3 regions of the Thiorhodococcus fuscus genome follow, and region 3 is predicted to be linked to each of the others. Evidence: predicted binding sites of a transcription regulator. Region 3 holds the regulator's gene; each other region holds the start of a gene.
What was found. Region 3 encodes sigma-54, which starts transcription at its own class of promoters, with help from an activator protein. Its sites were predicted from a motif close to TGGCANGNTNCNTGCTT; they were not measured.
Positions count from the first base shown of each region.

Region 1: nifU (Fe-S cluster assembly protein NifU) is a predicted target of sigma-54. The motif match lies at 8,702-8,718, and genes of this name have one in related genera.
Region 2: glnL (nitrogen regulation protein NR(II)) is a predicted target of sigma-54. The motif match lies at 9,184-9,200, and genes of this name have one in related genera.

Region 1 covers NZ_JBHUHX010000046.1:579-11,261, reverse strand. Annotated here, with positions in the region: gene ACFSJC_RS15165 (hypothetical protein) at 1-246, opposite strand, end outside; gene ACFSJC_RS15160 (hybrid sensor histidine kinase/response regulator) at 257-3,772, opposite strand; gene ACFSJC_RS15155 (methyl-accepting chemotaxis protein) at 3,861-6,005, opposite strand; gene ACFSJC_RS15150 (chemotaxis protein CheW) at 6,214-6,789, opposite strand; gene ACFSJC_RS15145 (response regulator) at 6,821-7,183, opposite strand; gene ACFSJC_RS15140 (response regulator) at 7,282-8,112, opposite strand; gene ACFSJC_RS15135 (nitrogen fixation protein NifZ) at 8,291-8,575, opposite strand; gene nifU (Fe-S cluster assembly protein NifU) at 8,794-9,699, shown strand; gene nifS (cysteine desulfurase NifS) at 9,832-10,683, shown strand, end outside.
Region 2 covers NZ_JBHUHX010000036.1:96,124-106,806, forward strand. Annotated here, with positions in the region: gene ACFSJC_RS13250 (S41 family peptidase) at 1-943, opposite strand, end outside; gene ACFSJC_RS13255 (murein hydrolase activator EnvC family protein) at 1,146-2,408, opposite strand; gene ACFSJC_RS13260 (ArsR/SmtB family transcription factor) at 2,619-2,921, shown strand; gene ACFSJC_RS13265 (rhodanese-like domain-containing protein) at 3,112-3,543, shown strand; gene secB (protein-export chaperone SecB) at 3,625-4,107, shown strand; gene ACFSJC_RS13275 (NAD(P)H-dependent glycerol-3-phosphate dehydrogenase) at 4,104-5,132, shown strand; gene ACFSJC_RS13280 (tRNA (cytidine(34)-2'-O)-methyltransferase) at 5,154-5,642, opposite strand; gene ACFSJC_RS13285 (hypothetical protein) at 5,779-6,003, shown strand; gene ACFSJC_RS13290 (hypothetical protein) at 6,097-6,504, opposite strand; gene ntrC (nitrogen regulation protein NR(I)) at 6,544-7,977, opposite strand; gene glnL (nitrogen regulation protein NR(II)) at 7,970-9,052, opposite strand; gene glnA (glutamate--ammonia ligase) at 9,424-10,683, opposite strand, start outside.
Region 3 covers NZ_JBHUHX010000015.1:7,381-18,063, forward strand. Annotated here, with positions in the region: gene ACFSJC_RS06605 (MlaC/ttg2D family ABC transporter substrate-binding protein) at 1-83, opposite strand, end outside; gene mlaD (outer membrane lipid asymmetry maintenance protein MlaD) at 83-550, opposite strand; gene mlaE (lipid asymmetry maintenance ABC transporter permease subunit MlaE) at 556-1,338, opposite strand; gene ACFSJC_RS06620 (ABC transporter ATP-binding protein) at 1,335-2,174, opposite strand; gene ACFSJC_RS06625 (KpsF/GutQ family sugar-phosphate isomerase) at 2,520-3,539, shown strand; gene kdsC (3-deoxy-manno-octulosonate-8-phosphatase KdsC) at 3,608-4,129, shown strand; gene lptC (LPS export ABC transporter periplasmic protein LptC) at 4,126-4,752, shown strand; gene lptA (lipopolysaccharide transport periplasmic protein LptA) at 4,749-5,270, shown strand; gene lptB (LPS export ABC transporter ATP-binding protein) at 5,295-6,020, shown strand; gene ACFSJC_RS06650 (RNA polymerase factor sigma-54) at 6,291-7,778, shown strand; gene hpf (ribosome hibernation-promoting factor, HPF/YfiA family) at 7,809-8,132, shown strand; gene ACFSJC_RS06660 (PTS sugar transporter subunit IIA) at 8,567-9,016, shown strand; gene hprK (HPr(Ser) kinase/phosphatase) at 9,039-10,001, shown strand; gene rapZ (RNase adapter RapZ) at 10,069-10,683, shown strand, end outside.

The DNA.
Region 1 (10,683 bases), on a different contig from region 3:
GACCGGTCGCGCGGCAGAGGCCGCGTCGACCTGCGGCGTCAGATCGAACGACAGCGCGTAGACGGGCCGCCACTGCTCGGAAACGGCGATCCAGCCGACGCCCTGGGGCGGAGGATCGGTTCGAACCAGATCGCTGGCGGACTCGATCATGCGCAAATCGCCGGTATCCAGGAGGATGCGCACCCCCGCGAAGGACAAGAGGCCGCGCGCACTCAGAGCGACCTCGATGGTTGCGATATCACTCATGGCCGCGCACTCATCGCCCGACCAATGCGCCGATCTGGCGCATCAGGTCGTCCGAGTTGAAGGGCTTCGTCAGATAGATATCGACACCCTTGACCTGTGCCTGGTGGCGGTGCTTCTCGGTCGAGCGCGAGGTAATCATGACGATGGGCACCTCCTTGGTCTCCGCTCTGGCGCGGATATGGGATGTCAGTTCGAGTCCGTTCATGCGCGGCATCTCCAGGTCAGTCATGATGATATCGGGGACCAGACGGTCGAGGGCCGCGACCGCGTCGAGTCCGTCGATGGCCGTGCGCACCTCGAAACCCGCGTCCCTGAACAGTTGCGCGGTGGTGCGGCGGGCTGAAATCGAGTCGTCCACCACCAGGGCGGTACGAACGCCTGGCACACCGGCCGCCCCCATGTCCTCGCGCTCGACGCCAAGGCCAAGACGCGAACCGCGCGGATCACCGGCGGCCTCGACTGGCTGGCCGACACGCAGCAGATCCGGTAGGTCGATGACGGGCGCAACGCTGCCGTCACCCAGAATGGTCGCGCCGATCACACCGCCGATACGCCCGACGTAAGGCCCGAGCTTCTTGACGACCAGACTGCGGCTCTCGGCGATCTCCTCGACGAGCACCGCCTTGGACGCGCCCGAACTCATGCGAACCAGCAGCAACGCCTGTTCCGGCTTGGGCGACGTCTTGCCATCGCCGACATTCAGCAGATCGCCCAGCCTCAACGCATCGTAGAGCTGATCGCCGTGGCGGTAAGCCAACTGAGCGCCAACGCGCTGGAGCTGATCCTGGGTCAGGAAATGGATCTCATCGATGCCGCGCGTGGTCACCGCAAGCACGGTCCCGCGCAGACGCACCAAGAGCGCCTGAGCGGAGAGCAGCGTGGTCGGCAGACGGATCTCGACCGTGAGCCCGCGACCGGGCTCGGAGTGCAGCGCGATGGAGCCCTTGAGTTCCTCCACCATGGCGTGCACGGCATCAAGTCCGATCCCTCGGCCCGAGACCTGCGTGGCCTCGTCACGGGTGGAGAATCCCGCCGCGAGAATCAAGCGCGCAACCTGATCGTCCGAGAGCAAATCGCTGGTGCCGATCAGGTTGCGGCGCAGGGCAACGCGACGGATGTTGTCGATATCGAGTCCCTGACCATCGTCTCGACAGCTGACGATGATGAGATCGCCCTCGCGCTTGAACGACATCTCGATATGGCCGACCGGGTCCTTGCCGGCCGCCTGGCGTTCCTGGGGCATCTCGATCCCGTGATCCACGGCATTGCGCAACACGTGCATCAGCGCATCCACGAGATCGTTCAGCACGTTCCCGTCAACGAACGTCTCGGCACCCTTGATGACCAGATCCACCTCCTTGTCGAGAAGGCGCCCGGCCTGACGCACGGCACGCTGCAGACGCGAAACGACCGAGGAGACCGCGACCATTCGCGCCCGCAGCACCGCGTCCTGACTCGCCAGATGGAGCCTGGACTGCAAACCGACCAGGTCGTTGAGCTGGTTCAAGTGATCCTGTGCGCCGTGCGTCATCTCGCTGGCGTCGGTCGTCACCTCGACCAGGCGGCGGGTGACCGTGTGGAGCTCGCCGTATTGATCGAGTTCGAGCAGGTCGAACCCCGTGTCCTCGATGACCGGCTGCGGCATCGCAAGTCCGCGCAGATCGACCAAGTCTTCGAGTTCGTTCACCAATTGCCGCAGCAGTTCATTCTGCGCGTTCACCGAGCGCAACTGTTGCATCGCGAATTCGAGCCGATTCTGGATCTGCGCGGTCGAGGTCATGGACTCACCGACCAGACGCAACTGCTCGTCCACGAGCGTGGACGGAACGCGCAGCACGGGGGCAACGGCCTGATCGTGCCTGGCGTGCGGCGCATCGGCGTCGTTGGGGCCAGAGTCGGCGTCGGCTGCGCTCGGGCGCTCGGCGACCGCGACCTCGATGCCCTGAGCGTCGATCCGATTCGCCCAATTCAGCACGTCCTGCAGGACGTTGACGGCATCGTCCGGGGCATCGCCGGCGCCGACCAGTGCCTCGCTCATGACCTCCAGGCAGTCTGCGGCATAGGCCAACGTCTGCGACAACCCCAGATGGGGCAGCGCGGAATGGTCCGCCAGGGCGATCAGGATATCCTCGAGATAATGGGTCAGGTTGGCGATACCCTTGATGCCGACCGTATTGGCGGCGCCCTTGAGGGTATGGGCGGCACGCTTGGCGTTGTCGATGTCGGAAATCCGGCCATGTCCGGAGGCGATGCGCTGGACCGCCTCGGTAAAGGCGCCGGTCTGAATCGGCAGCTCGGTCAGCAAGCCTTCGAGCAACTCCTGATTGATGTCGTCCGGAGGGGTCAGAGAGACGTCCTCGGCCGTCGCCAGCACCACACGTTCCTCGGCCTCGCCCGTCTCCGGCTCGCAGAATTCGAGATGCGTCAGAGCCCCTGCGAGTGCCGACCAATCCAGGTCCAACTGAGAATCCACATCGAGATCGCGCAGGAAGGCGACCAGCGATTCGGCTTGCGGCCTGCGCGTCGGCGCGCAGAGGTGGCCGCGCAGGACATCCGGCAGGGTCGCCAACGCGACCGCCATGGCGGTCGCGGCCTCATCCGCCCGGTCCTGCCAGGTGCCGACCAGCGCATGGGCACCGAGGAGCAGCTTTCCGAGCACGGTCAGGCCGACCACCTCGGCTCCGCCGGCCATCCGGTCCAGCTCGTCGCTCAGTTGCTCCCAACCCAGCCGACGCTGTTCGGGGCTCGCATCCGCCGTCAACGCCAGTGCCTCGCCGAGACCCGCGAAATTCTGCTCCAGCGCATCGACGGCAAGCGCGAGAATGTCCGCGCTCACCTGCTGGGGGCTGTCGGCATCGAAGACGACATCGATCGACACGGGGTTCGCGGCCGATACATCGGCCCCGTCAGTCTGATCCGGCGTGCTATCGGACACTGTCGTCGAAGGGGTTGGAGCGGCCTCGCGAAGCGAGGGCTCAACCTCGACGGAATCCGTCTCGGATTCGCGAGCACCGACCAAAGACTGCACCAGATCCGATTGCAACTCCGAATCGAGCGCCTCGGCATCCGCTGACATCTCGGGATCATCCGCGAAATCTGGTGGAGAACAGAGCAGCATCCGCAGCATCTCGACGTCCTCGTCGGCCATGGCTGTCTGCCAATCGTCGGCCTGGAGAAAGGCGATCAGTGCTTCGGTGGCGGAGGCGTCGGTCGGCGTCACGACATAGTCCATGAGCAGCAGCGGAAACCGCGCGAGCAGGTCGCACATCCGCTCCTGGCGCGCCTCATCCTCCGCCGCTGCACAGATACGATCGGCCAAGACCGCACTCACGTCGATCAAACCCGGAAGGGCATTGGCGTCGGCCGCCTCCGCGAGGATTCCGAGCGCCTCCGTGAAGCGCTGGAGTCGCGTGGAGAGGCACTCCTCCGCAGCCTCGTCAGGCACGAGCGCGAAGGTCAAGGCGTCGATACAGTCGAACAACTGGGCGTTCGTGTCGCTCGACGTGAGCAAACTGTCAGTATCCAAGGGCGTTCCCATAGCGATTCCCGCCGCGATGATGGAAGACGATAGGCGCCTGAACCCTGACGAGAACGCCAGGGTTCAGGCCGGGAACTCACGCTGGGAGCTTGAACACGCGCACGGCCGAGAGCAGGCTGCGTGCGTACTCCACCAGGTTGGTGGTGTATTCGCCCTGCTCGGCCAGTCGCTGACTGGTCTGCTCGCTGCTCTTGCGGATCTCGGACGCGCGGGCGAGCAGTTCTCGACTCGCCTCGGCCTGCCCTTGCGAGGACATCGCGATCTTCTGTACCAGCTCCACCAGTCCGGAGGTCGTCGCCTGGGTCGTCTGCATCTGCTCGCCCGCTTGTTCGGCGAGCTTGCTGCCCTCGACAACCTGGGCGATCGCACTGTTCATGGTGTTGACGGTGTCCGCCGTCTCGACCTGGATACTGTTGACCAGCGTGGCGATCTGCGCCGTTGCCTGACGCGAGCTTTCTGCCAGACGCTGCACTTCGTCCGCAACGACCGCGAAGCCGCGTCCCGCCTCACCGGCCGATGCCGCGTGCATGGAGGCGTTGAGCGCCAGGATGTGGGTACGCTCGGCGATGGTGTTGATGATGTTGACGACCCCGCTGATCTCTTGCGAGCGTTCGCCAAGACGCTTGATCCGCTTTTCCGTCTCGCGGATCACGTCTCGCGTGCTGTTGATGCCGCCGACGGTACTGGTTACCGTTTCGAACGCGCGCTGGGTCGTCTTGATGGCATCGTCTGCGGCCTCGTTACACACCCGCGCAAGCTCGGCGATCTCGTTCATGGACGCGGACGCCTCGGCCAGCGCCGCCGCCGTATGTTCGACCTCGGTACGATCGGCCTCGGCCGCAGCGATAACGCTATCGGACTGCTCCTTCACCTTGAGCGAGGCAGAGGTCACGTCCGCCGAGATGTCCGACACCTCAAGCAACACCTTGCCGGTTTCGCTCGTCAGCAGGTTCAAGGCATCCGCGACCGCGCCCGTGACGTCCTCGGTCACCGGCACCTTGACCGTGAGGTCCTTGCGCGAGAGCTGCGCCACCGCCTGGAGCAGACCCAACACCGATTCGTTCAGCTGTTCGTTCTCGCGCTGGATGGCGTTCTGGATCGCGACGCGCTCGTCCATCATGCGGTCGAATGCGGTTCCGAGTTCACCCACTTCGTCGAACGTGTCCAGATTGGCGCGCGCCTCGTCATCACCTGTGGCGAGCCGTTGCACGACGCCGCGCAGATGGGCCAGCGGCTTCATTCTGCTGGAAATCGCAAGCCACAACAGACCCGACAAGAGAACGGCGCCGATCAGACCGAATACGGCGAGCATCTCCGCCATGGTTTTACCGTTCTTGGTGATCTCGGAAAACTCGGTACCGCCGGCAATGACCCAGCCCCAAAGCTCGGAGCGATCATAGGCGACGAATTTCTCCTCGGGGTTGTTCTCCTCGTCGTACCAGAGGTAGCTGAAGAACCCGGATTTCTGCTTCAGCAGCGAAACCAGCGTACCCGCCTGACCACTACCGTCCTTGATCTCTTGGACGCTTTGCCCTTGCAGATAGGGGTGGACCAGCATCAGACCACTCTTCGCATCGACCAGATAGGCATAACCCTGATCGCCGAAACGCGTCTCCTTGATCGTCGCGAACAGCTGAGCCAGGGTATCGCTTAAGTCCATACCCACAAACAGCACGGCGGCAACGCGGCCATCCTCCCCCTTAACTGGGGTGTATTGGGTCATGTAGTCTTTGCCGAACAAGTCCGCCCGACCGCTGAAGACGTTGCCGCCGATCAACGCACGGTAGGCGGGGTGGCTCTGACCCAGGACCGTGCCCAACTCCCGCTCGCCCTGCTGATCGCGCAGGGTCGTGGCAACGCGAACGAACTCATCGCCATTGCGGACGAAGACGGTCGCGGCCGCGCCGGTCCTCTCGGCAAAGGCGTCGAGCGCGGCTTCATCGTCGACCAGGCTCCGATCCCCCAGCATGACCTGGGGAACCTCCATGCCTCCGACGGAGATCTTCTGGTTCCGATCCACTCTCAGCCCGGCCTTGAACTCGTCATCGAATTGATGCGCAAGCTCGGCGACCTGCCGTTGCGTAATCTGATACACCAGGTCGGCAGTGCGCCTCAATCCATCGACCTGAGATTTGAAGTCCGACTGAGCCGCGCTGGTCATCGATTGGTCGATGAAACGACCGGAGAAGAAGATCAGGGTGGTCAAAATCAAAATAACCAAGAGGCCCGCAATCAATGTGATCTGATTCGCGAGCTTCAGGTTGGAAAACCGAAAACCGGAGGACGAGGGTAAGGACGTCGGTCTGGAACGGGGCATGCATTGCTCCTTGTGTTCGATTCGCCTTCAGGCGAATCGACCCGTGTTGCTGTCGAGTCCGTTCTAGCAGTCCGGACCCAGTGTGGAAACGTCGAGCCGTTGTCGTAACCTATCAGCGTGCGGCGTTCGCCGCCGAATCACTGAGAGCAAGAAAGAATGCCTGATGATCGAACTCCAACCAGACATCCTGTTCGACCCGAAAGCCCCCCGCGACGGCGCTCCGAAGAGCGGTTGGCATGCTCGGCAGATGAGCGAGATGGGTCAAACGGGAGAGTGCGACCGGTTGGGCGTCGATGAGGATGGCGACCGCAGACTCGCCCTTGTCCAAGACGAGGATCCAGTGGCCGCGACCTGTGTGCTGACGATCCAATGCGCAGATCATCGCCAAATCGAACACGGGAACCAGATTGCTGCGCAGATTGATCATCCCCAACAGCCAGGGCGCGCTATTGGGGATCGCGGCCACGGGCGCCATGGCGATGACCTCGCTCGCCGCACGCGGTTTAATCAAAAGGTTCAGAGAACCGACCCGAAAACCATAGCGAACCTGCTGCTGCGGCTGTCGCGCCTGATCGAATGAAGTTCCCTCGGGAAGCCGGAAGCGACTGAGCGCCTCCGTCGGCAACAGCCATTCCGTTTCAGGGTTTTTTTGGAGCCCGAGCGCCGACTCCTCGCGTCTTCCCGGCATCACCATTGTGCGGTCTCCCTACCGGCTGGCTTCAGATGTGAGCCTTGAGCTGGTCGATGACTTGCTCGGAACTGACCGGCTTGACGACATGCCCTTTCGCGCCCTGCATCTGCCCCCAGACCTTGTCCGCCTTCTGCCCCTTGCTGGTGACGAAGACAACGGGAATGCCCTTGGTCGCGGGGTCCTCGGACAGGACTCGGCAGGCCTCGTAACCATCCATGCCCGGCATGATGACATCGAGAAAGATGATCGATGGCTTTTCCGCCTTGGCCTTGGCGATCGCCTCCGCGCCGTCAAGCGCCGTGACGACGATGCAACCCGCGTCGGTCAGAATATTCTTGATATTGAGGAGATCCGTCGCCGAATCGTCGACAACGAGTGCCTTGGTAACCATATGTAGAACCTCGTGAATCACTGGAATCCGCAACCGCAGCTCTGAAAACGGGCAAGCGGCCGCATTCGAAATCGCACCCCGGACGCGTACCGCCGTACTTAGCCGACAATAGCGACCTCGGGCGCTTTCAGATACTTCTTCAGAATCGCCGTAAAGGTATTGCTCTCTACGGGTTTCACCAGATAGGTGTCGCAACCGGCCAGCGAGCCGCGCACCCGATCGAAGGGGGAGGATTTACCGGTCAGCATGATGACCGGCGTCCTCTTGTGGACACCGCTCTTCTTGATGGAACGGCAAATCTGATAGCCGTCCATGCCGCCGGGCAGGACGACATCCAGAAAGATGACGTCGAAATACCGCGTCGCGAGTAGCGCCATCGCCGCCTCGGCCGTCTCGGCGCAGGTGGCCTCCACCGCATGCTCGCGCAACGCCAGCTCCACCTGCGTGCGAATGGTCAGGCTGTCATCGACAACGAGTGCGGTATGGCGCCTGCCATGATCCATCAACGGAGCATCGTGGACGCCGTTGGACGCAGGTTTGGGAACCGGAGCTGGGGGAACGGCCTCGCCAGCCGGAAGCGGCGAAGTCTCGCCGAGCGTCTTGCCGACCAGAAGATCGAAGGCGCTCAGGAGACGGGACGCCACGATCGGTCGTCCGATGCTCGCGTCGTATTCGTCGGGAAAGTCGGAAGGATCGACGACCATCACTGGAATCTGTCGCGTCATGCGTGCACTGCGCAAAGACGCCAAGGCGGTCGCATCCCTACCGTCAACGACCCAGAAATCGGCATGGTCCGCATCCATCGCGGAAACGATCTTATAGGACCGAGGGCGGTTTCCGGACAACATGCAGAGACTCTTCAGTACCCGTCGCTCTGACTCCTTCAGCCCAAGCAGCATGATCGTGAACGTCGATTTCTTTGGCATCATGCGCATCGCGTCTTTCGCTCTCCTAAGCCCCCTTGTCAATGGCGCGCCAAGATACTCCGGAATGCCGTTGGTAACCGTAACCGGCGTCACAAAACGCTAAGCCCGCCCCCGAACAGGCGGCGTGGCCGGCGCCCTCACCGACTGCTTCGGCCACCCTCATGTAAAGTGGCCGCAGCACTCAAGCGTCATCAACCTCGGCACGGATCGCGCCCGGTTCCTCGCTGGACAACTCGTCCTCCCAACAGCCGGTCGGCGGCCCGAGCACCAGATCCTCACCCTCGAAACGCACCAGATACAGTTCCCTGCCTGGACTCTCCTCCAGGTGTCCGACATTGACGATGACGCCGCGCGCGCCTGCTTTGGCGATGAGCGCATCCTCGGCAAGATCTGGAATCCCGCCATCGTTGAAGATGTCGGTCGCGGCGAACACCATATCGCCGGGGTTGAGCTGAGTCACATTCATGGCGGACTTCCTTTGTAGGTTTTATCACTAAGGCGACGTATTTCGACTGTTTCAGAGATGACAAACCCGTCGTCGCCCAATTAAAAATAACTAATAAATTCAAAAGATTCAGCGCATAAAGCAACATGGCATAAGCTTTGCTTAATCCTCAGCATCAGCATTTTGCAAGACTCAAGCCATGCGCCGCAGGCGCCAGCCAACGAAGCAGGAGACAAGCCATGTGGGAGTATTCTGAGAAGGTCCAGGAACATTTCTTTAGCCCCCGCAACGCAGGGGCGGTCGAAGACGCCAATGCGACCGGCGATGTCGGCTCGCTGGCCTGCGGCGACGCGCTGCGTCTGACCCTCAAGGTCGACCCCGAGACGGACGTCATTCTCGACGCTGGCTTCCAGACCTTCGGCTGCGGTTCCGCCATCGCATCCAGCTCAGCCCTGACTGAGATCATCAAGGGCAAGACCCTGGACGAGGCGCTCAAGGTCACCAACCAGGAGATCGCCGACTATCTCGACGGACTGCCCCCGGAAAAGATGCACTGCTCCGTCATGGGTCGCGAGGCACTGCAAGCGGCCATCGCCAACTATCGCGGCGAAGAATGGAAAGACGACCACGAAGAAGGCGCGCTGGTGTGCAAGTGCTTCGCCGTCGACTCCACGCTGATCGAAAACACCATCCGCGACAACGGGCTGACCACGGTCGAGGACGTCGTCAATTTCACCAAAGCCGGCGGCGGCTGCTCGGCCTGCCACGAGGGCATCGAAGAGGTTCTGACCAAGGTCCTCGCCGAAGAAGGCAAATCCTTCACCCCCGCCGCGCGCTCGGTCGCCGTCGCCATGCCGACGGCTCCAGCCGCCCCGGCCAAGATGACCAACATCCAGCGCATTCGTCGCATCGAGACTGTCCTCGAATCCATCCGCCCCACCCTGCAACGCGACCATGGCGACGTGGAGCTGGTCGACATCGACGGCAAAAATGTCTATGTCAACATGAAGGGCGCCTGCTCCGGTTGCCAGATGGCCGCCGTGACCCTGGAAGGCATTCAGGAGCGCATCATCGACGAGCTCGGCGAATTCGTGCGCGTCCTGCCGGCCCAGGCCATGCCCAAGGCCGAGCGAGCTTACGGCTGAGCTGTGTCGGCCTTCAGCGGATCGGCCTCCAGCGATAGGGGTGCCCATCGTTGGCGGGCTCGCCTCTGACGAATGTGACCGACTCGATCGACGCGATGCACCTTTAGACCATACACCAGCAGGGCCAGAATCATGACCACTGATACCGAGATCCAGGGAATCTACTTCGACAACAACGCCACCACGATGGTAGACCCCGCAGTTGTCGAGGCCATGCTGCCCTTCTTCACCGAGCAGTTCGGCAACCCCTCCTCCATGCATCTGTTCGGCAACAAGGTCGGACTCGCGATCAAAAAGGCGCGAGGGCAGATTCAGGAACTTCTTGGCGCTGAACTCGACTCCGAGATCGTCTTCACCTCCTGCGGAACGGAGTCTGACTCCACCGCCATCCTCTCCGCGCTCAAGGCGCAGCCCGATCGCAAGGAGATCGTCACCACGGTCGTCGAGCACCCGGCCGTGCTCGCGCTCTGCGAACATCTGGAGAAGGATGGCTACAAGGTTCATTATCTGAAGGTCGACGGCAAGGGTCGGCTCGACCTGGACGCCTACCGCGAGGTGCTGTCGGATCAGGTCGCTATCGTTTCCGTGATGTGGGCCAACAACGAAACCGGCACCCTCTTCCCGGTGTTGGAGATGGCCGAGATGGCCAAAGAGGCCGGCGTCCTCTTCCACACCGACGCTGTGCAGGCGGTCGGCAAGGTACCGCTCGACCTCAAGAATTCGGCCATCGACATGCTCTCGCTCTCGGGGCACAAGCTGCACGCCCCCAAGGGCATCGGCGTGCTCTACGTGCGCCGCAACACCCGTTTCCGCCCGCTGCTACGCGGTGGACACCAGGAGCGCGGCCGGCGCGCCGGCACCGAGAACACCGCCTCCATCGTCGCACTCGGCAAGGCCTGCGAGATGGCGCTGGAACACATGAGCCACGAGCAGACCGCCGTCCGCGCGCTGCGCGATCGGCTCGAACAGGGCATCCTGGAAGCC
Region 2 (10,683 bases), on a different contig from region 3:
CCCGTTTTTGATCCTGCAACGCGCCGGCGACGATCTCCGAGGCCGAGGCGCTGCCGCCGTTCACCAGCACGACGAGAGGCGCGCCGTCGAGGATGTCATCCGGTCCGGCATCGAACTGCATCTTGCTGTTCTTCACCCGTCCCTGGGTATAAACGATGAGACCCTCGGTCAGGAAGGCGTCGCTGACGCCAACCGCGCCACTGAGTACGCCGCCCGGATTGTTGCGAAGGTCCAAAATCAGGCCCTTGAGCGGTCCCTCGTTGGACTTCTCCAGCGCGGTCAGGGCCTTCTGCATGTCGTCCGAGGTATGCGCCTGGAAGTTGGTCAGGCGAACATAGCCATATCCCGGTTCCAGCATGCGGCTCTTCACGCTCTCGACCTGAATGACCGCTCGCTCGATGCTGACGTCGAACGGAGACTGATTGCTGCCGCGCATGATGGTCAGTTGGATCTTGGTGCCGGGTTTGCCGCGCATCAGCTTGACCGACTCGTCGAGGCCCAATCCCTTGATCGGTTTGTCGTCGATGCGGATGATCAGATCTCCTGCCTGCAGACCCGCACGCTGTGCCGGCGTGTCGTCGATCGGGGCGATTACCTTGACGAAGCCATTTTCCAGTCCGACCTCGATTCCAAGCCCTCCGAACTCGCCGCTCGTTCCGACCTGGAGATCTCGATATGCGTCAGCGTCGAGATAGGACGAATGGGGATCGAGCCCGGATAGCATGCCTCGAATCGCACTCTCGATCAGCGTTTTATCATCGACCGGTTCGACATAATCGTCCTTGATTCGGCCGAAGACGTCTGCGAAGGAGCGCAGCTCTTCGAGTGGCAGATCGGCGTCCGCCTGAAGTTTGGCAGGCGTGGATTCTTCGGCATGGGAGAGGGGCAGCCCCGCCAACAGGAAGGCTGTGAGACAGAGGCGTTGGGCGAAATGACGACGCATCATGATGTTCTGGAATCTGTGCATGGGCTGTGAATGTGGGGCGAGTTCGCAGTCCCGGCACCATCCTGGATGGACCGATCGGCTGCGACACATCGAGATGGTGGCGAAGGATCGCATGTTTTCATTCGCCTCGACAGTGCGCGGTGGGTTTCGTCTTGGACCGCGATCGGCGGCAAATGTCCCTGCGCTTCGACATGGACGATCAGCTATGGGTGCCAGAGCCGGTGCACCATTGCGCCGGATCCTGCGGCTTCCCCATACGACGGATGGCGAAATAGAGTACCGCTTTGCTCCGCCCCCCGCTGTTTCCTCCTAGGGCGATAATGTCGCCGCCAGAGACCCACTCGCCCACCTCGCGCATCAATGCTTCGTTGTGACCGTAGAGGGTCATGAAGCCATCTCCATGGTCGATGACCATCAACAGGCCAAACCCCCGCAGCCAATCGGCATAGACGACACGCCCACCGCTGACCGCACGGACCTCTTCGCCCTCCCGAGCCGCCAGCAGGACGCCGTCCCAGGCGACCTCGGAGTCCTCCTTTCGGCTCCCGAAGGAGGCGACGATCCGGCCTTCGAGCAGCGGCCAGGGGAGTCTGCCCTTGCGTTTCTCGAAGGGCTCGCGGCGGATGTCCAGCTCGGCCCGGATCTGGGCGCGTTGACGCAGATGCTCGATCAGTCGCTTGAGCGATTCGGCATCCTTCTTGAGCGTCTCCAGGGTTTCGGAGCGGCTGGCGATGGTCGCTTCCAGTTGCTTCAGAACCTTGGCGCGCTCCTGCTTAGCGACCTCCAAACGCTGACGGGTCGCCTCCTGGCTCTTGGCGAGCTTGGCGAGCCGCTTGGCCTCCTCCTCCGCGTCCCGAGCCAGTCGGGCAAGACGGTCGGCCGACTCCTGTACGGCCTGGATGCGCTTCATGCGCTCGCGGTTGAAATAGGCGAAATAGGACATGACCCGGCTGGCTTCGGTCGGATCCTGCTGATTGAGCAACAGCCTCAAACGGTCTGCGCGTCCCATGACGTAGGCGGTGCGCACGAGCTCGGCCAGCAGGACCAATTGCTTGTCGAGGGCCTGGCGCTCCTCCGCTTGGCGTGCCCGCAGCTCGGCTGCGATCCGGGTGTGCTCGGCGACGAGACGCTGGAGCTCGCGATTCGCGAGGGCGAGTTCCGCGACGTTGCGCTCACGGGCCTCCAGCTCCAGGATCATGGCGCGCCGATCCTCTCGACGGCCGATCAGATCCTGTCCGATGGACTCCACTTTGCGTTCGATATCCATCAGATCGCGCTGACGTGCATCCAGGCTCGGATCGCTGTCCTCCGCGAGGGTTGCCGAGCAGACGCACAGTGAAACGGCCAGGATGAGGAATCCTTGCGGGAACTGGATGCCAAATCGCCGATGGAGACGATCCAGGCCTGAGTGGAGTCGGGGCTGGGCTTGAGTCCTACGTCGGGAATCGGCGGCATTGCGCATCGCGATAAGCTCCAGATCTTCTCCGCCCGGTGGATCCTAGTGATACTTGGATCGTGCCGGAGCCAAGCCCCGACGCGAACGCTTCGCGGGCGAGCGGAAAAAAGTTTATTATTGTATGGTGATAAGTCGATCAGATGCGATTCAATGGGTAATGACGTGAGCCATCCTCCACGCCCGATTTTGAACCTTTCGGCAACGGACAGCGAGGCGATGGATTTGTTTGCGGACGACGCAGACATCGAGCGCGCCTCGCGGTCGCTCAAGGCGATGTCGCATCCGTTGCGCCTGAAAATCCTCTGCACCTTGGGCGATCAGGAGATCAGCGTCCAAGAAATCGTGGGGCACGTCGGGACGTCACAGAGCAACATCTCTCAGCATCTGGCCATTCTGCGCGACAAGGGCATTCTGGCATCGCGAAAGGATGCCAATCGCGTCTACTACCGCGTCAGCGACGGCCGAACGCTACGCCTGATCGGGATGATGCGTGAGGTCTTCTGTCATCACACGCGCTAGATTTCCCCGCTCGCGCCGCCGAGGCGGGGTGACGCCCGTTCTCGCGATCCTTATACTTCAGCGCCTTTAGAATCCGCTCGGCCTTGTGTATCACCGGGTGGCATGGGCGCACGAGGTTTTCCAGCGTGGTCCGTCGCTGCCGTCATTAACGCGGGGCCGCTACGCTACCTGTTAACGAGACAGCATCAACATGGCGCTATTGAATCAGCTCATCGAATTCGTCGGAAATCATTGGTTTCTCTTTGTGGCGTTGGTCGTGATCGCCGGGTTGCTGATCTACAATCTGATCGTCGGCAGCAAGGGCTCCGCAGGTCCCCTGCAGGCCACCGAGATGATGAATCACAAGGACGCGGTCGTCATCGACGTGCGTCCCGCTGCGGATTTCGCTCAGGGCCACATCATCAACGCCATCAACATCCCGATGAACGGGTTCAAGAACCAGATGGCCACCCTGAACAAATACAAGGGTCGCCCCATCATTGTGAACTGCCGGTCCGGGTCTCAATCCTCGGTTGCCTGCGCTCAGCTTCGCAAGGCGGGTTTCGAGGAGGTCTACAACCTCCAGGGCGGCATCATGGCGTGGGAGACGGCGAGTCTGCCCCTGACCAAGAAGAAGCGTTGACGCCGCCGTCCGCCTCGGACATTTCCTCGCCCTCGATTTCACCGGAAACACCTCACCTCACAGAAACCAGGACATCGAAATATGGCAGAAAACGAACAGCCATCCGCAGAGCGTCAGTTTTCCGTTCAGCGCATCTACACCAAGGACGTCTCCTTCGAGTCTCCGAACGCCCCCCAGATCTTTCGTGGCGAGTGGAACCCGAAGCACGAGATGAATCTCAACACCAAGGTCAATCCGCTCGATAACAACATCTTCGAGGTGGTGCTGTCCGTCACGGTCAATGCGAAGGTCGATGACAAGGTCGCATTCGTCGTCGAGGTGCAGCAGGCAGGCATTTTCAGCGCCAACGGCTTCTCCGAGGAAGAAATGGGACCGCTGCTCGGCGCCTATTGCCCAACCCTGCTCTTCCCCTATGCACGTGAAGTCGTGACGGATCTGGTCGTGAAGGGCAGCTATCCCCAGCTGGTCCTTCAGCACGTGAACTTCGACCTGCTGTACGCTCAGCATCAGAAACAGGCCGCAGAGCAAGGCCAGGCCGGCGGCGCTCAGCCGAGCCACCATTGAGCAAAGAGGTCGGCGTGAACGGCTCGACGAAGGCGACGGTCGCGCTGCTGGGGCCAGGTTCCTGGGGAACCGCCCTGGCTCTCCAACTCTGCCGCAACGGTCATCGGGTCCGTTTGTGGGGGCATGAGGCCGCTCAGGTCGAGGCCATCCGGCGTGACAGCGAGAATCGGCAGTTCCTGCCGGGCTTTCCCCTGCCCTCGGAGCTGATTCCGACCGATTCGCTCGACGAAGCGCTCTCGGATGCGACCGATTGTCTGGTCGTTGTTCCCAGCATGGCCTTCGAGTCGGTCGCTTCGGCCCTAGCGGAGCGCCTTCCCCAGGACATGGGCGTCGCCTGGGCGACCAAGGGTCTGGATTCGCGCTCCGGTCAGTTGCTGCATACGATCGCCCGAGAGTGCCTCGGCGATCGCCCACTTGCCGTCGCGTCCGGTCCCAGCTTCGCTTTGGAGGTCGCGCGGGGCCTGCCCACGGCCATCACGGTCGCCTCCTCGTCCGAGAGCTTCGCCGAGCGGATCGCATTGCTGCTTCACGGCGACCGCTTCCGTGCCTATACGAGCTCGGACATGGTGGGTGTCGAGATGTGCGGTGCCGCCAAGAACGTGCTCGCCATCGCGACCGGCATCGCCGATGGACTGGGCTTTGGCGCCAACACCCGGGCGGCGATCATCACGCGCGGGCTCGCCGAGCTCATTCGGGTTGGAACGGCGCTCGGTGGCCGGACCGAGACCTTCATGGGGCTCGCCGGAATCGGCGATCTGGTTCTGACCTGCACCGATAACCAATCGCGCAATCGGCGCATGGGTTTGGCCCTCGCGAGCGGCAAGGGGATCGAGCAGGCGAAGTCCGAGATCGGTCAGGAGGTTGAGGGGGTCGTGACCGCACTGGCCATTCACCGGCTCTCGGAGCGGCTCGGCATCGAGATGCCGATCAGCGAGCAGGTCTACCGGGTCCTCTACGATGGGATCTCGCCGGAACAGGCCACCAAGGCGCTGCTGGAACGCGACCCGAAACCCGAATTCGGCTGAGATCGAATCCGCGACGCTCGATCAGGGTGTCGCGGTCTCTGGACGTCGCCCCGCCCCCTCGAATCCAAGCTGACGCCAGGCCTCGAACAGGATCACCGCGACCGAGTTCGACAGGTTCAGGCTCCTGTTGTCCGGACGCATCGGGACATAGAGCCGCCGGTCGCCAGCAATCTCCTCTAGAATCTCGCTGGGTAGACCGCGCGTTTCAGGTCCGAACAGAAAGGCATCTCCCTCCCGATAGGTCGGTTCCGTATGGGCGACCGTCCCTCGCGTCGTTGCGGCGAAGATGCGCGACGGGGCGATCTGTTCGAGACAGGCGTCGAGCGAGTCATGCAGCCGCACATCCGCCCATTCGCGATAATCCAGTCCCGCCCTGCGAAGCAGTCGATCGTCGAGCGAAAACCCGAGCGGTCGAGTCAGGTGCAGACGAGCGCCGACATTGACGCTCAAACGCATGATGTTGCCGGTATTGGGCGGAATTTCCGGCTGATAGAGGATGATATCGAACATGGGCGAAGGGGCGGGCTCGTTCGGGATGCGATGTCTTTGAGTTGACTGTTTTTCCGAGTCCCATGATATATTAAAAAATCCGTATCTACCGAAACTGCCTTGCATCTTCGGTTTATTCATGATGGGGGACACATCCATGACCGATATCGCGGCGCTGAAACAAGAAAAGCAAGATCTGATCGACAAGATGCTCGAAATGCAGAAGAAATTCATCGCTTACGAGCACGAGAACGGCGTCTCAGGAAAGGACTACTGGGCATCGACCGAAGGATTGCTGGCGGACTACCGTCAGGAGTATCAGGAGATGGCTACTCGCGTCGTGGATCTCGCCCATGAGATCGTCGGCTCCGCCCGCTTCTGAGCGAGGGGCTCCGCGGCACACGCGGAACGAGACGAGCGAAACGAAAAACCCGCGCCGAGGCGCGGGTTTTTCGTTATTAGGATGGAGATCGGATCAGGCGCTTCCGTTCGATCGGAGATGCTCGATGTATTTGGGCGTCTCGCGCATCAGGAGACGAATGGCGGTTCCCGTTGCGACGAGACGGGATTCGAGACCAGAGAAGCCGAGCTCGCAGCGGACGTGACCACGGCTGTCGAGCGGAATGGGGATCATGTCTCGGTAGGTGTAGATGTTCTCCTCGATGTCGCCTCCGGAGCAGATCAAGGGACAATCGGGCGTTTCCCCCTCTAGAACCGCCCCATCGATCATCAGGCTTCCGGCCTGCCACCAGCGCGTCCGTTCGTGCGAACCCGTCATCGTCTTGATCAGATAGGCGCGCGAGAACTCGATGGTCAACAGACCGTCTCGACAATCGATCGCTGCGATCTCCGAACCCTTCAGCTCGATGCTGATGTTATCCAATAGCGGTCTCCATAAAGTGCCGACCCATCGTGTTGGGTATCAATGTTCGTTCGAGAGGGCCTCGGACGTCTCGTTGTCCGTATCCAGCCCCAGTTCCTTGATCTTGCGTGTCAAGGTGTTGCGCCCCCATCCGAGCAAGCGCGCGGCCTCCTGGCGCCGCCCACCGGTATGCTCCAGCGCGGTCTGGATGAGGACCTGCTCGAAGGCGGGCAATGCGGTGTCCAGGATATTCTCCCTGCCCTGCTTGAGGCTCTGTCTCGCCCAGCGCCGAAAGACGCTCTCCCAGGATTCGTCGGCCACCTGGTTGGGAAAGGAGGCGTTGAGCTCCGGCGGCAGATCCTCGGCATGGATGTGCTTGCTCGATGCCATGACCGTCACCCAGCGAGCCGTATTCTCCAACTGACGCACGTTCCCTGGCCAGTCCAGTCGCTTGAGGTGCTCGATCGCGTCGGCCAGCAGAACCTTTGGTTCGCAGCTCAACTCCTGCGCGGCCTGGGCCAGGAAATGACGCATGAGAAGCGGAACGTCCTCGCGCCGATCGCGCAGCGCAGGGAGATGGATCCGGATCACGTTCAAGCGGTGGAACAGGTCTTCGCGAAAACGGCCCTGTCGAACCAGATCTTCCAAGTTCTGATGAGTCGCCGCGATGATGCGCACATCGACCTTGATGGGGGAGATACCGCCGACACGATAGAATTCGCCATCGGCGAGCACTCGCAGCAGGCGCGTCTGGAGTTCGGCGGGCATGTCGCCGATCTCGTCGAGGAACAGCGTGCCGCCATCGGCCTGCTCGAAACGTCCCTCTCGACGCGCCTGAGCGCCGGTGAAGGAGCCGCGCTCGTGACCGAACAGCTCCGACTCCAACAGATCGCGTGGGATCGCCGCCATGTTCAGGGCGATGAAGGGACAATCGCTGCGCGGGCTGTGACGATGCAGCGCATGCGCGACCAACTCCTTGCCCGTGCCGGACTCCCCGTTGATGAGGACCGTAATGTTGGATCGCGCCAAACGTCCGATGGCGCGAAACACATCCTGCATCGCGGGCGCCTCGCCGATGATGTCCGGCCCCTTCGGCGCACTGATCTCCTCGGTGCGATCCTCGCGGCCGCGTCTGCAGGCCCGCCTGACCTGGGAGACCGCCTCGTCCAGATCGAACGGCTTCGGCAGATATTCGAACGCCCCGCCGTGAAAGGCCGATACGGCGCTGTCCAGATCGGAGTGGGCCGTCATGATAATGACCGGCAGCCCCGGATAGCGGGCGGAGACCTGGCGGAGCAGATCTAGACCATCGACGCCGGGCATGCGGATATCGGTGAGGATGACATCCGGTTGCTCCTGCTGCAGGGCCTCCATGACGCCCACCCCGTTCGAAAAGCAGGTGACGTTCATCTCAGCCTTGCGCATGGCTCGATCCAGCACCCAGCGAATCGAGCGATCGTCATCGATGACCCACACCTTGGGCTCTCTATTCATGGTCGCACTCCAGGGGCAGGTAGACACAAAAGGTCGTCTCTCCGGGTCGACTCTCGCATTCGATGAGCCCACCGTGCTGGTTGATCAGTTCTTGCGCGATCGACAGACCCAGACCGGTTCCGCCCTGGCGCCCGGAAACCATCGGAAAGAAAATCTGATCGCGAATCTCTTCGGGGATTCCCGGTCCGTTGTCACGCATCTGGGTCAGCAGAACCAGGCGGTGACGCCGATTGCCGATCGTGAACTGGCGCAGGACGCGGGTTCGGAATTCGACACAACCGTCGAGCCCGGCCGCTGCTGCGGCATTGCGGGCGAGATTGAGGAACGCCTGGATCAGGCGGTCTTGATCGGCCATGAAATCCGGGATGCTCGGGTCATAGTCGCGCAGCATCACGGGGCCACGCGGGAATTCAGCCAGCAGCAGCCCTCGGACGTGCTCGATGACGTCGTGAATGTTGAGCATTCCGCGACGCGGCATGAGATTCGGACCGATCATCCGGTTCATCAGCGCCTGAAGCCGGTCCGCCTCTTCGATGATGATCCGGGTGTATTCGCGCAATGCGGGGTCTGGCAGTTCCTGTTCGAGTAGCTGAGCCGCTCCACGCAGTCCACCAAGCGGATTTTTGATCTCGTGGGCGAGTCCCTTGATCAGCGCCTGCGCCGCCTGATGCTGGGTCAGCAGTTGCTCCTCGCGGGTGATGCGGAGTTGGCGATCAACTTGATAGAGCTCGACCAGCAGTTCATCGCCTGCATCATCATGATGCAAAGGCAGAACCGTACAGTTCACCGTTTTGGTGCGTCCGTCCGCGACTGTGATGTTGATCTCCCGTTCGGTGAAGGGGTGGCGGGAGTTCAGCGCAGCGGTGAGGCGTTCCAAGGCATGGTTTCCAGGACAGGGCAAAAGCACGCCCGCCGTTTGCCCGATCAGGTGGCGCGAACTGACCTCGAACAGAATTTCGGTCGCCGGATTGATGTACCGAAGGGTTAAGTCCTTGTCAAACAGCATCACTGCCGTATTGAGATGATCCAGAATCATCCTCTCAATGGCCGGTCTGACCGTTGGCGGAATCGTCATGAGGCGTAATCCAGATAGATGTTCGCTGCGTCGTCGCTCGTTGACGAAATCGGTTTCGATCCTGAACCGAAGGTGAGTGGCAACGACGAGGTGATTCGATCATGTCTAAGGATCGGGATCCTGACCTATAAAAGCAATAAGCGAGCCAAGTTTTAGGCTTGGGGGCGATTCCGCATGCTGGAGGATCGGGAGTGCTTTCGCGCCCGAATAGCGACGAAACGCATCGCTGCGAGGGGGCTATCGAGGGACGCCCGGCATATGCAGGCGAACGGAGGGTTTGGTGCAGTCGCCCAGTGTGGCGATAGGACGGGCGGATATTGGGTGCGTCCATGCACCCGGTCATTCTTAATACCGAATGACGATCGATCCGATCAGAGGCTGTAGTACATGTCGAACTCGACGGGGTGCGTCGTCATCCGCAGCCGGGTCACTTCATCCATCTTCAGCTTAATGTAGCTGTCGATCAGGTCGTCGGAGAAGACGCCGCCAGCGGTCAGGAACTCGCGGTCCTTGTCGAGTGCTTCCAGGGCCATGTCGAGCGAGGAGCACACGGTCGGGATAGCCTTCGCCTCTTCGGCCGGCAGGTCGTAGAGGTCCTTGTCCATTGAGTCGCCGGGATGGATCTTGTTCATGATGCCGTCGAGACCGGCCAGCATCATCGCGGAGAACGACAGATAGGGGTTACCGGTCGAGTCGGGAAAACGCACCTCGATGCGACGGCCCTTGGGGCTGGCGCAGTGCGGGATACGGATCGACGCCGAACGGTTGCGAGCCGAGTAGGCCAGCATGACCGGAGCCTCGAAGCCGGGGACCAGACGCTTGTAGGAATTGGTCGAGGCGTTGGTCAGGGCGTTCAGTGCACGGGCGTGCTTGATGATGCCGCCGATGTAGTAGAGCGCGTTGTCGGACAGACCGGCGTACTTGTCGCCTGCGAAGAGGTTCTGGCCATCCTTCGACAGGGACTGGTGGACGTGCATGCCGTTGCCGTTGTCGCCGACCAGCGGCTTGGGCATGAAGGTCACTGTCTTGCCATAGGCGTGAGCGACGTTCTGGATGACGTACTTGAGGATCTGGTTCTGGTCGGCGCGGGCCACCAGGGTGTCGAACTTGGTGCCGATCTCACACTGACCTGCGGTCGCCACTTCGTGGTGATGAACCTCGACCCCAACGCCCATCTCTTCGAGGGTGAGACACATGGCCGCACGCAGATCGTTGAGGGAGTCGACCGGGGGAACCGGGAAGTAACCACCCTTGACGCCAGGACGATGACCCATGTTGCCGTCGGGGAAGACGCGCTCGGAATTCCAGCCGGCCTCTTCGGAGTCGATCTTATAGAAGGAACCCGACATGTCGGAGCCCCAACGGACGTCGTCGAGGACGAAGAATTCCGGCTCGGGCCCGAAATAGGCGGTGTCGGCGATACCGGTGGACTTGAGGTAAGCCTCGGCGCGCTTGGCGACGGAACGCGGATCGCGCTCGTAGCCGATCATGGTGTCCGGTTCGAGGATGTCGCAGCGGATGATCAGGGTGTTCTCGTCGGAGAAGGGGTCGATGACCGCAGTGTCCGCCTCGGGCATGAGCACCATGTCGGATGCCTCGATGCCTTTCCAGCCGGCGATCGACGAACCGTC
Region 3 (10,683 bases):
TCCTGGGACGCGAAGAGGCTGCCACTCCACACCAGCGGAATGAGGACCAGCAATAAGAGGAAGACATGACGTTTTTGAAGCATTAGCCGCTTTCACCCGCTTTCTTGAAGAGAAACTGCCCAATCATCTGTTCGAGGAGCAGTGCCGATTGCGTATTGGCGATCTCGTCGCCATCGCGCAGGAATTCCGGACTTCCGCCAGGCTCCAGTCCGATGTACTGCTCTCCCAGCAAGCCGGCGGTAAAGATATTGGCGAAGGTATCGTCGGGAATCGAGTCGATATCCGCGTCGATACGCATCGTCACCAGGGCCTCGTAGCGCGTCATATCGAACCCGATCGACTCGACCCGACCGATACGCACGCCCGCCATCGTCACGGGGGAGCGAACCTTGAGGCTGCCGATGTTCGAGAAACGTGCCGTCAAATGGTAGCCGTCCCCGCTCGACGCCTGGCTGAGATTGCTGACCTGCATGGCCAGAAAAAAGAGCGCGACGACGCCCAGTACCACGAAGGCGCCGACCATGACCTCGATCGTATGCCGCTTGCCCATTGTCATCAGCCTCCAAACATCAACGCCGTCAGGACGAAATCGAGCCCCAGCACCAGGAGCGCGGAATGCACCACGGAGCGCGTGGTCGAGCGACTCACACCCTCAGAAGTCGGAACGGTATCGTACCCCTGAAAGAGCGCGACCCAAGTGATGGCGACACCGAACACGAGACTCTTGATGACGCCATTGACGATGTCCTCCTGAAAATCGACCTTGGCCTGCATCTGATTCCAGTAGGCACCGTCGTCGACACCAAGCAGCCCCACACCGACGAAATAGCCGCCAAGCACGCCGACCGCACTGAAGATCGCCGCCAGCAACGGCATGGCGACCACGCCACCGTAGAAACGCGGCACCAGGATGCGCCGAATCGGATCCACCGCCATCATTTCGAGCCCTGAAAGCTGCTCGGTCGCCTTCATCAGGCCGATTTCGGCGGTCAGCGCCGAGCCGGCGCGACCGGCCACGAGCAGGGCGGCGACCACGGGGCCGAGCTCACGCACCAGCGAGGCGGCGACCATAATACCAAGGCTCTCGGCCGCGCCGAACTGCACCAGCACATAATAGCCCTGCAGCCCCAGCACCATCCCGACAAAGAGCCCGGAGACACCGACGATGAGCAGCGAGAGGACGCCGACATTGTAGATCTGCTCGAACAGCAGGCGCGTATGGCGCAGAACCTCGCCGCTGCCGGCCAGGATCGAGAGCAACAGCAGATGTGCCCGCCCCAAGCGTTGGAGCGCACCCAATACGCCACGACCGAGCACGGCGACGGCCTCGAATCTCATCGTTTTCTCCCCTGGGCACGCAGATCTTCGGCCAGCGGCGGTGCCGGGTAATGGAAGTGAACCGGCCCGTCGGGCAGACCATCCATGAACTGGCGCACCCACTCGGACGAATCCTGGGCGATCTCCTTCGGCGTTCCCTGGGCGACGACCCGCCCCTGCGAAATGAGATAGAGAAAATCGGCGATACCGGACGTCTCGCGCACGTCGTGCGACACCAGGATGCTGGTCATGCCAGAGGCATCGTTGAGCTGACGGATCAGCGTCACCAGCATCCCCATCGAGATCGGATCCTGGCCGGTGAAGGGCTCGTCATAGAGGATCATCATGGGATCGAGCGCGATCGCACGCGCCAAGGCGACGCGGCGCGCCATACCGCCGGAAAGCTCGCTCGGCATCAGATCGCGCGCGCCGCGCAGGCCGACCGCCTCAAGCTTCAGCAGAACCAGCTTGCGCAGCATCGAGGGACGCAGATCGGTGTGCTCGCGCAGCGGATAGGCGACGTTCTCGAAGACGCTGAGATCCGTGAGCAGCGCGCCGCTTTGAAACAGCATCCCCATGCGTCGGCGCAACCGGTAGAGCCCAGCCTTGTCCAGCCGCAGCACGTCCTCGCCATCGACCTCGATAGTGCCTGCGTCGGGATGCAGCTGTCCGGTGATCAGCTTGAGCAGCGTCGTCTTGCCTGTACCGCTTGGCCCCATGACGGCGGTCACGGAACCTCGGCGGATATCGAGATCGAGGTCCTCGAAAATGACGCGGGATCCGCGACTGAACCGGAGCCCGCGAATCTTCACCAAGAGGTCTTGGTCGGCCAGATCGCGATCGGTTTCACCGGACATGACCATCCCCCGCCGCCATCGAAATCGGCATCGATTCATGGATGAGCGCATACAATGCCCCGGCGCGGCCTGCCGCGCACCGAGTCACCGACACCGCCCCCGAGCCTCGCCTATGCATGATGATGGATCCGCGCAAGACGCGTCATTGACGAAAAACAGGTGATTCTCGCGACCGAACCCATGGGCGTCAAGGCGAACCGTGCGGCCCGAATGCCCCGGAACAGCGCTTCACTCGACGCAAATACCGGGACCCGGAGGACATCCGAGTCGCCCATGGTGTATTTTTGTGCACCACCCGAGCCCCATGACGATGAATTAGGCGCTAAACCCAGGACCCCGGCACGCATGACAGAACGCAGACAACTCGGCGCACGCGAGGCCGCGCTGGCCGACGGCCAGGCGGAAAAGATCCTCGAACTCGGCCGCGCCGTGATCGACATCGAGGCCGCCTCGGTCGCCGCCCTGGGCGCACGCATCGATTCGGCCTTTCTCAGCGCCTGCCGCTACATGCTTGCGTGCGAGGGACGCATCGTGGTGCTCGGCATGGGCAAGTCGGGGCACATCGGCGGAAAGATCGCCGCGACCCTCGCCAGCACCGGCAGTCCGGCCTTCTTCGTCCATCCCGGCGAGGCGAGCCACGGCGATCTGGGCATGATCACGCCACGCGACGTGGTTCTCGCCATCTCCAACTCGGGCGAGACGAACGAGCTTCTGGTCATCCTGCCGATCATCAAGCGACTCGCCGTCCCCCTGATCTCCATGACCGGCCGACGCGGCTCGACCCTGGCGCGCGAGGCCGATGTCTGCCTCGACATCAGCGTCGCCAGCGAGGCCTGTCCGCTGGGCCTGGCCCCTACATCGAGCACCACGGCCGCGCTGGCCATGGGCGACGCACTGGCGATCGCTCTGCTCGAAAGCCGAGGCTTCACCGCCGAGGACTTCGCACGCTCGCATCCGGCCGGAACGCTCGGACGACGACTGCTGCTGCACGTCCGCGACGTCATGCACCACGGCGAACGCCTGCCGACGGTTGCCCTGGGCACCAGCCTCATGGCCACGCTGGAGGAGATGTCGCGCGGCGGACTGGGGATGAGCGCGATCCTGGCCGCCGACGGCACACTCGCCGGAATCTTCACCGACGGCGACCTGCGCCGCGCACTCGATCGCGGGATCGACGTCCACCAGACACGCATCGATTCGGTCATGACGCGCGACTGCGTCACGCTGTCGCAGGACGCGCTCGCCGTGGAGGCCGTGCGACTGATGGAATCCATGTCCATCAATGGCCTGCTGGTGCTCGACGCCCAGCGCAGACCGATCGGGGCACTCAACATGCACGACCTGCTCCGAGCGGGCGTGGTGTGACGCCGACAGGCGTCGCGCCGGACACCCAGGACACCACAACGATCCACAGCCAACGAGGTCAGCCAGCCATGCAGGACATTCGAGAACGCGCATCCCGGATCCGACTGGTCATTTTCGATGTCGACGGCGTGCTGACGGACGGGAGTCTCTATCTCGGCGACGACGGGCTCGAGTACAAGGCGTTCAATTCGCGCGACGGACACGGCATGGTCATGCTCCAGCAGAGCGGCGTGCGGCTGGCCGTCATCACCGGACGCACCTCCAATGTGGTGCAGATGCGCATGGAGAGTCTCGGCGTCTCCGACGTCTTCCAGGGCTACCGCGAAAAGCTTCCTGCCTACGAGGAACTCAAGCAACGCCTTGAGCTGCCAGACGAAACGATCGCCTATGTCGGCGACGACGTGGTGGACCTGCCCGTGATGCGCCGCGTCGGGCTCGCCGTGGCCGTCGCGGACGCCCAACCGCAGGTCCGCGACCTGGCGCACTGGTGCACTGTCGCGCCCGGCGGACGCGGCGCGGCGCGCGAAGTGTGCGAAATGATCATGGATGCTCAGGGCACCTTCGAGCAGATGATGTCGCGCTATCGATGAGCGCCTATTTCGGCTATTTCGATCGCCCCTTCTGGAGCGGACGGCAACTGATGCTCGCGATCCTGTTCGCGATCGTCGGGGCCATCGCCTGGTGGCAGCTCAAGACACCGGACGGGGATGTCGGCGCGCACCGGACGCGCCCCCGACTGCCGGACTATGTCGTCGATCGATTCTCGGCGGTCGAGACCAACGACAGCGGGCGGCCGATCCGTCATCTGAAGGCGACCGAGCTGCGGCACTACGCCACGGACAATATCTCCGAACTGGACCAGCCGCGCCTGGAGCTGTACCAGACCAAGGGACCACCCTGGAACGCCAAGGCCGACCGAGGCACCATCTACGCGGACGGCGATCAGATCCGCCTGGAGGGCAACGTCGAGCTGGACCGAGCGAGCGACGATGAAAGCCGCCCGGCGCATTTCGAGACCGAACGTCTGGATATCTGGCGCGAGCAAGGATTGGCCGAAACCGATCTCGAAGTACGGGTCGACAGCGATGGCGACGCACTGACCGCGAACGGAATGCGCCTCTGGTATAACGAACCGACCCGCACCACCTTCCATGGACGCGCGCGCATCCGGCTCGCGCCCGAGTCCGATCCCGAGCAGGATCCGCACCCATGACGACCCTCAAAGCCGACCAGACCCGCGCACCCAGGCCCATCGCACACCTATTCCTGGCCGCACTCGCCGTCATGAGCGCCGGACAGGCCTGGGCGCTGAAGGATGACGCCAAACAGCCGATTCTGATCGAGGCCGACGACGTCGAGGTCCGCGAAAGCGACAACACCAGCGTCTATGTCGGCAACGTCCAGGTCGACCAGGGCAGCATGCAGCTCCTGGCCGACCATGTGACCGTCTACCATCGCGAGGACCGCCAACCCAAGTTCATCATCGCGCTGGGCAAGCCGGCACGCTACAAACAGCGTCTCGACGGCGACCAGAGCGAGGTGCACGCATTCGCCAAACGGATCGAATACAACGCCGACAAGGACGAGCTCGTCCTGATCGGCGATGGCGTGCTGATCCAGGGAGAGGACCGACTGACCAGCGAGCGCATCATCTACGATCGCGCCCACGCCCAATTCCGCGCTGGAGGCTCGGGACGGGTCAAGATCACCATCACCCCCGAAAAGCAATAAGGCACCTGCGATGAGGAGGCCCGTTTGACCGCACTGCGCGCCGAACACCTGAAGAAACACTACCGTCGGCGGCAGGTGCTGCAAGACGTCTCGGTCGAGGTCGAACCAGGAGAGGTCGTCGGCCTGCTGGGACCCAACGGTGCCGGCAAGACGACCTGCTTTTACCTGATCGTCGGGCTCATCACGGCCGACCAGGGCCGGATCTCGCTGAACGACCGCGACATCACCCGCATGCCGATGCATGCGCGCGCACGCGCCGGACTCAGCTATCTGGCGCAAGAGCCCTCGGTCTTCCGCAAACTATCGGCACGCGAGAACATCCTGGCCATCCTGGAGACCCGACGCGATCTCAAGCGCGCCGAGCGCGAGGAGCGCTGCGAGCGACTGCTCGAAGAGCTGGGCATCGCGCATGTCGGCGATTCGCTCGCCCTGAGCCTTTCGGGCGGAGAACGGAGACGGCTCGAAATCGCCCGCGCGCTCGCGGTGGATCCGGTCGTCATGCTGCTCGACGAACCCTTTGCGGGCGTCGACCCCATCGCCGTGGGCGACATCAAGGCCATCGTCTCCCATCTGCGGGACCGGCGCATCGGCGTCCTCATCACGGACCACAATGTCCGCGAGACACTCGATATCTGCGATCGAGGCTACATCATCAGTAATGGAAACGTAATCGCCTCGGGCCAGCCGCGCGAGTTGCTCGCCAACCAGCAGGTTCGAGACGTCTATCTCGGCGCCGACTTCTCGATGTGAACGGCGACCTCACGAAGCATCCATGAGCCGACATATAGCCACCAGCCTCACGCCGTCAGCCGCCAGCGCCGGTCCATCATGGACTGGATGGCGTTCTGCACCGCCCGCCCCATATCTGGCGAGTGAAAGACAGAAATGTCTTACAAAACAAAGCCGCAAACCAACCTCCGGCGACTGGCGGCTCTTTTCGCCGAAATGGGCTAGAATGGCAACAGGCACTCTTATTGCTTTAGACCTCAAGCGGTTCACCTCAAGGCGCGTACGCGATCGATGAAGCAATCCATCCAGCTTCGCCTCAGCCAACACCTCACCATGACGCCCCAGTTGCAGCAGGCGATCAAGCTGCTGCAACTCTCGACGCTCGAGCTCCAGAAGGAGATCCAAGAGGCACTCGAAACCAATCTCATGCTCGAAGAGGGCGATGAGAACGAACGTTTCGCGGCCAGTGAGCAGAGCGACGTGCGGCTCGACCAGAGCCAGGTCGAGGCGGAACCCCAGCGCGGCGAGCAGGACTTGGCCGTGGATCGCGAGATCCGCGCCGAGTCGAACGAGATGCCGGACGATCTGCCGGTCGACACCCAGTGGACCGACGTCTTCGACAGCTATCTGCCGCCGACCTCGCACGGCAGCGACGACAGCTCCGATTTCGATCCGTTCGCCCAGCAGAGCCGCCCACAAAGCCTGCAGGATCATCTCGCCTGGCAGCTGAATCTGAGCCGTCTGAACGAGCGCGACTTCATGATCGCTCAGACGGTCATCGACTCGATCGATCAGGCCGGCTATCTGCGCGCGGACGTCGATGAGCTGCTCGCCGCCATCGACAACCCGGATATCAGCGTCGAGGAGGTCGAGACGCTGATCCACCGCGTCCAATCGCTCGACCCGCCAGGCATCGGCGCACGCAGCATCCAGGAATGCCTGATCATCCAGCTGCGTCAGTTGCCCGACCAGGTTCCTGCACGCAACCTGGCCCTTCGGGTCTGCGCTGAGGGTTTCGAGCATTTGCCCAGAAGGGACCTCGGCGCGCTCGCCCGCCTGCTGAAGGAACCGGAGGAGCGCATCGCGGAGGCGGTCGCGCTCATCCGCCAACTCAATCCGAAGCCGGGGACCTTGATCGAAGAGGCGCCGCCGGAGTACGTTGTCCCCGACATCTTCGTCCGTAAAGGGGAGGGTCGCTGGCACGTCGAACTCAATCCGGAGTCGACGCCGAAACTGAGAGTGAACGCGGATTACGCGCGACTGATCAGGCGCTCGGATCAAAGCGCGGACAGCACCACGCTCAAGAGCCATCTGCAGGAGGCACGATGGTTCATCAAGAGCCTGGCCAGCCGCAACGACACGGTTCTGCGCGTGGGATCCAAGATCGTGGAGATGCAACAGGACTTCTTCGAACTCGGCGACGAGGGCATGCGCCCGATGGTTCTGCGCGACATCGCCGAGGCGCTCGAACTGCACGAATCCACCGTATCCCGGGTCACCACCCAGAAGTACATGCATACACCGCGAGGCACATTCGAGTTCAAGTATTTCTTTTCATCGCACGTCAACACCGCTTCTGGCGGCGAGTGTTCATCCACGGCGATCCGCGCCCTGATTCGCAAGCTGATCTCGGGGGAATCCGCCAGAAAGCCCTTGAGCGACAGCAAAATCGCACAGGAACTCGCTGATCAGGGCATCAAGGTCGCACGCCGAACAGTCGCCAAATATCGCGAGGCAATGGGTATCCCACCCTCGAACGAGCGCAAACGCCTAGCATGAGCAGGCTGTTTGAACCTAAGGAGTCAAATGATGCAGATTAACCTGACGGGTCACCACATCGACGTAACCGAAGCGCTGAAGGGTTATGTCGACAGCAAATTCGAACGTCTCGAACGACACTTCGACCACGTCATCAACGCCCACGTCGTCCTCAGCGTTGAAAAGCTCACCCAAAAGGCGGAGGCGACGCTCCATATCAATGGAGGCAAGGTATTTGCCGACTCCGCCCATGAAGACATGTACGCAGCCATCGACGGGCTCATCGACAAGCTCGATCGACAAGTGATCCGCTACAAGGAGAAGAAGAACAGCCACCGACCTGGTGCACCGATCGCCGCCGCCGAGGAGGAATGAGGCGATGGCCGGAAACGTTCATACCGAATGACGCCGAATGGGCGTTCGTCCTCTAAGAGGGCCGGCGGGAGCATGGCCAAGCGCCGCCCCGCCCTCGCCCGACACCGAAGACGGACGTCACGCCAGGTCGTCGCATGAACGTTGACCGAAAGCGCCTAAGATCCCGATACGCATCGATCTGACCGCTGCGCCGACTCGCTGAGGCGCGCGACACCTCGAACGGACACAAGGAAGGCCGTTCGAGGTGTTTTTCATTGAGACGATGGCGACTGAGCACATATGATGCACCCGTCATCCCATGCACCCGTCATCGGGCCGATTTCGAGGAAACCACGACTCATGACCAGAATCACTTGTCCGCGATGCCTCTGGCAACCATCGCCAAGCGACATGATCGCCGTGAAACGCGCCGGTGCCTGACAGGAGTTGACCCCATGTTCAGCCCCGATCTGATCAGCGAATCCCGCATCGGATGCGGCCTTGAGATCTCCAGCAAGAAGCGTCTGCTCGAAACACTGGCCGAACTCCTGGCGACCGATCACCCGCGACTACAGACCGAAACCGTCTTCGAGCGCCTGCTCGAACGCGAGCGTCTCGGCAGTACCGGGCTCGGTCACGGGATCGCGCTGCCTCACGCGCGCCTGAAGGAGGTATCCGACGTCATCGGCGCCTTCGTCCAGATCAAGCAAGGGATCGATTACGATGCCGCAGACGGCGAGTCCGTCGACCTGGCCTTCGCCCTGCTCGTCCCGGAGGCGGCGAACGAGGAGCATCTCCACCTGCTCGCCCATCTGGCCAGCCTCTTCAGCGACCCCGAGATCCGAGCGCAACTGCGCGAAGCCGACTCCGCTGCCCGACTCCTGAGCGTCCTGAACGCACGATAGACCGCCCGGCGAGACGCCAGCAATGATCGACAGCCTGCAATTCCTGATCGCTCAGACGGCGCCGCAACTCAAGCTCGGTTGGCTCACACCCGAGCCCAAGGAGCCACGCCCGCTGCGCGGCGAAACACCTGCGCACGGGAGCCAGTCTCTGATCGGATCGCTCAACTGCATCCACCCCAACCGACTGCAGGTGATCGGCCACCCCGAGCAGATCTATCTGACCGAACTGGGAAGCACCGCCTTTACCGAAACCATCGAAAAGCTCTTCGCCGACCGTCCCGCAGCGGTGATCTTCTCCGATGACATCGAGCCGGATGCCGCCCTGCGAGAGGTCGCCGAGCGCACCCAGACCCCGCTTCTCAGCTCGTCGCTCGGGGATCAGGATCTGATCAACCATCTACGCTATTTCCTGACCCACGCCTTGGCCGAACGCGAGACCGTTCACGGCGTCTTCATCGAGGTGCTGGGCATGGGCGTGCTGCTGGTGGGCAATCCAGCGGTGGGCAAGAGCGAACTGGCGCTGGAGCTCATCACGCGCGGTCACCGCATCATCGCCGACGACGCGCCCCGGTTCGCCCGCATCGCGCCCGAGGTACTGGAAGGGACCTGCCCGGAGACACTCCGAGACTTCCTTGAGGTCCGAGGACTCGGCATTCTCAACATCCGGGCCATGTTCGGCGAGGGCGCGGTGCTGCGCGACAAAACGCTCAACCTCATCATCGACCTGCAGCCGCTGGACCACCAGCAGCTCGAATGCATCGATCGGCTCAGCGGAAGCCTCACGGCCATGAACATCCTGGGCGTCGCCGTCCCCAAGATCCTGATGCCGGTCGCCCCCGGCCGCAATCTGGCCATCCTGGTCGAAGCGGCGGTGCGCCACCAGATCCTACGGATCCGGGGCTATGACGCCGGAGTGGATTTCATCGACCGCCAGGCCAGAGCGATCAGCATCGACCGACCCGATCCACCGACACTCCGACGCTGAGTTCGCTGGACAGCGACGCCTCATATTCGATGTCTCACATCAACGACACCCGACGCGAAGACATGCGATGAAACTCATCATTCTCAGCGGCCTGTCAGGCTCCGGAAAGAGCGTCGCGCTCCACACGCTCGAGGATCTGGGGTATTACTGCATCGACAACCTGCCGCTCTTCCTGCTAAAGGATTTGGCGCTGGGGCTCCACAACACGCTGGATACCGCCTTCACCAACACGGCCGTCGGGATCGATGCCCGAACCAACAGGGAGGCGCTGATCCAGCTCCCCCAGCTGGTGACGACGGCATTGGAGCAAGGCATCGACTGCCATGTGCTCTTTCTGGAGACGCAGACGGAGACCCTCATCAAGCGCTTCAGCGAGACACGCCGCAAGCACCCGCTGACGCGCGGCGAGCGCCCCTTGAGCGAGGCCATCCAGTTGGAGCGCGAGCTGCTCAAACCGATTCGAGACTGCGCCGATGTCCAGATCGACACGACCCAGACCAACATCCACGAACTTCGCGACCGGGTTCGCGGCTGGGCGATGGGCAACGCCTCGCCCAAGGCATCGATTCTGCTTCAGTCGTTCGGCTTCAAGCACGGGGTCCCGCAGGACGTCGACTTCGTCTTCGACGTGCGCTGCCTTCCCAACCCTCATTGGCAACCCGAGCTCAAGCCGCTGACCGGG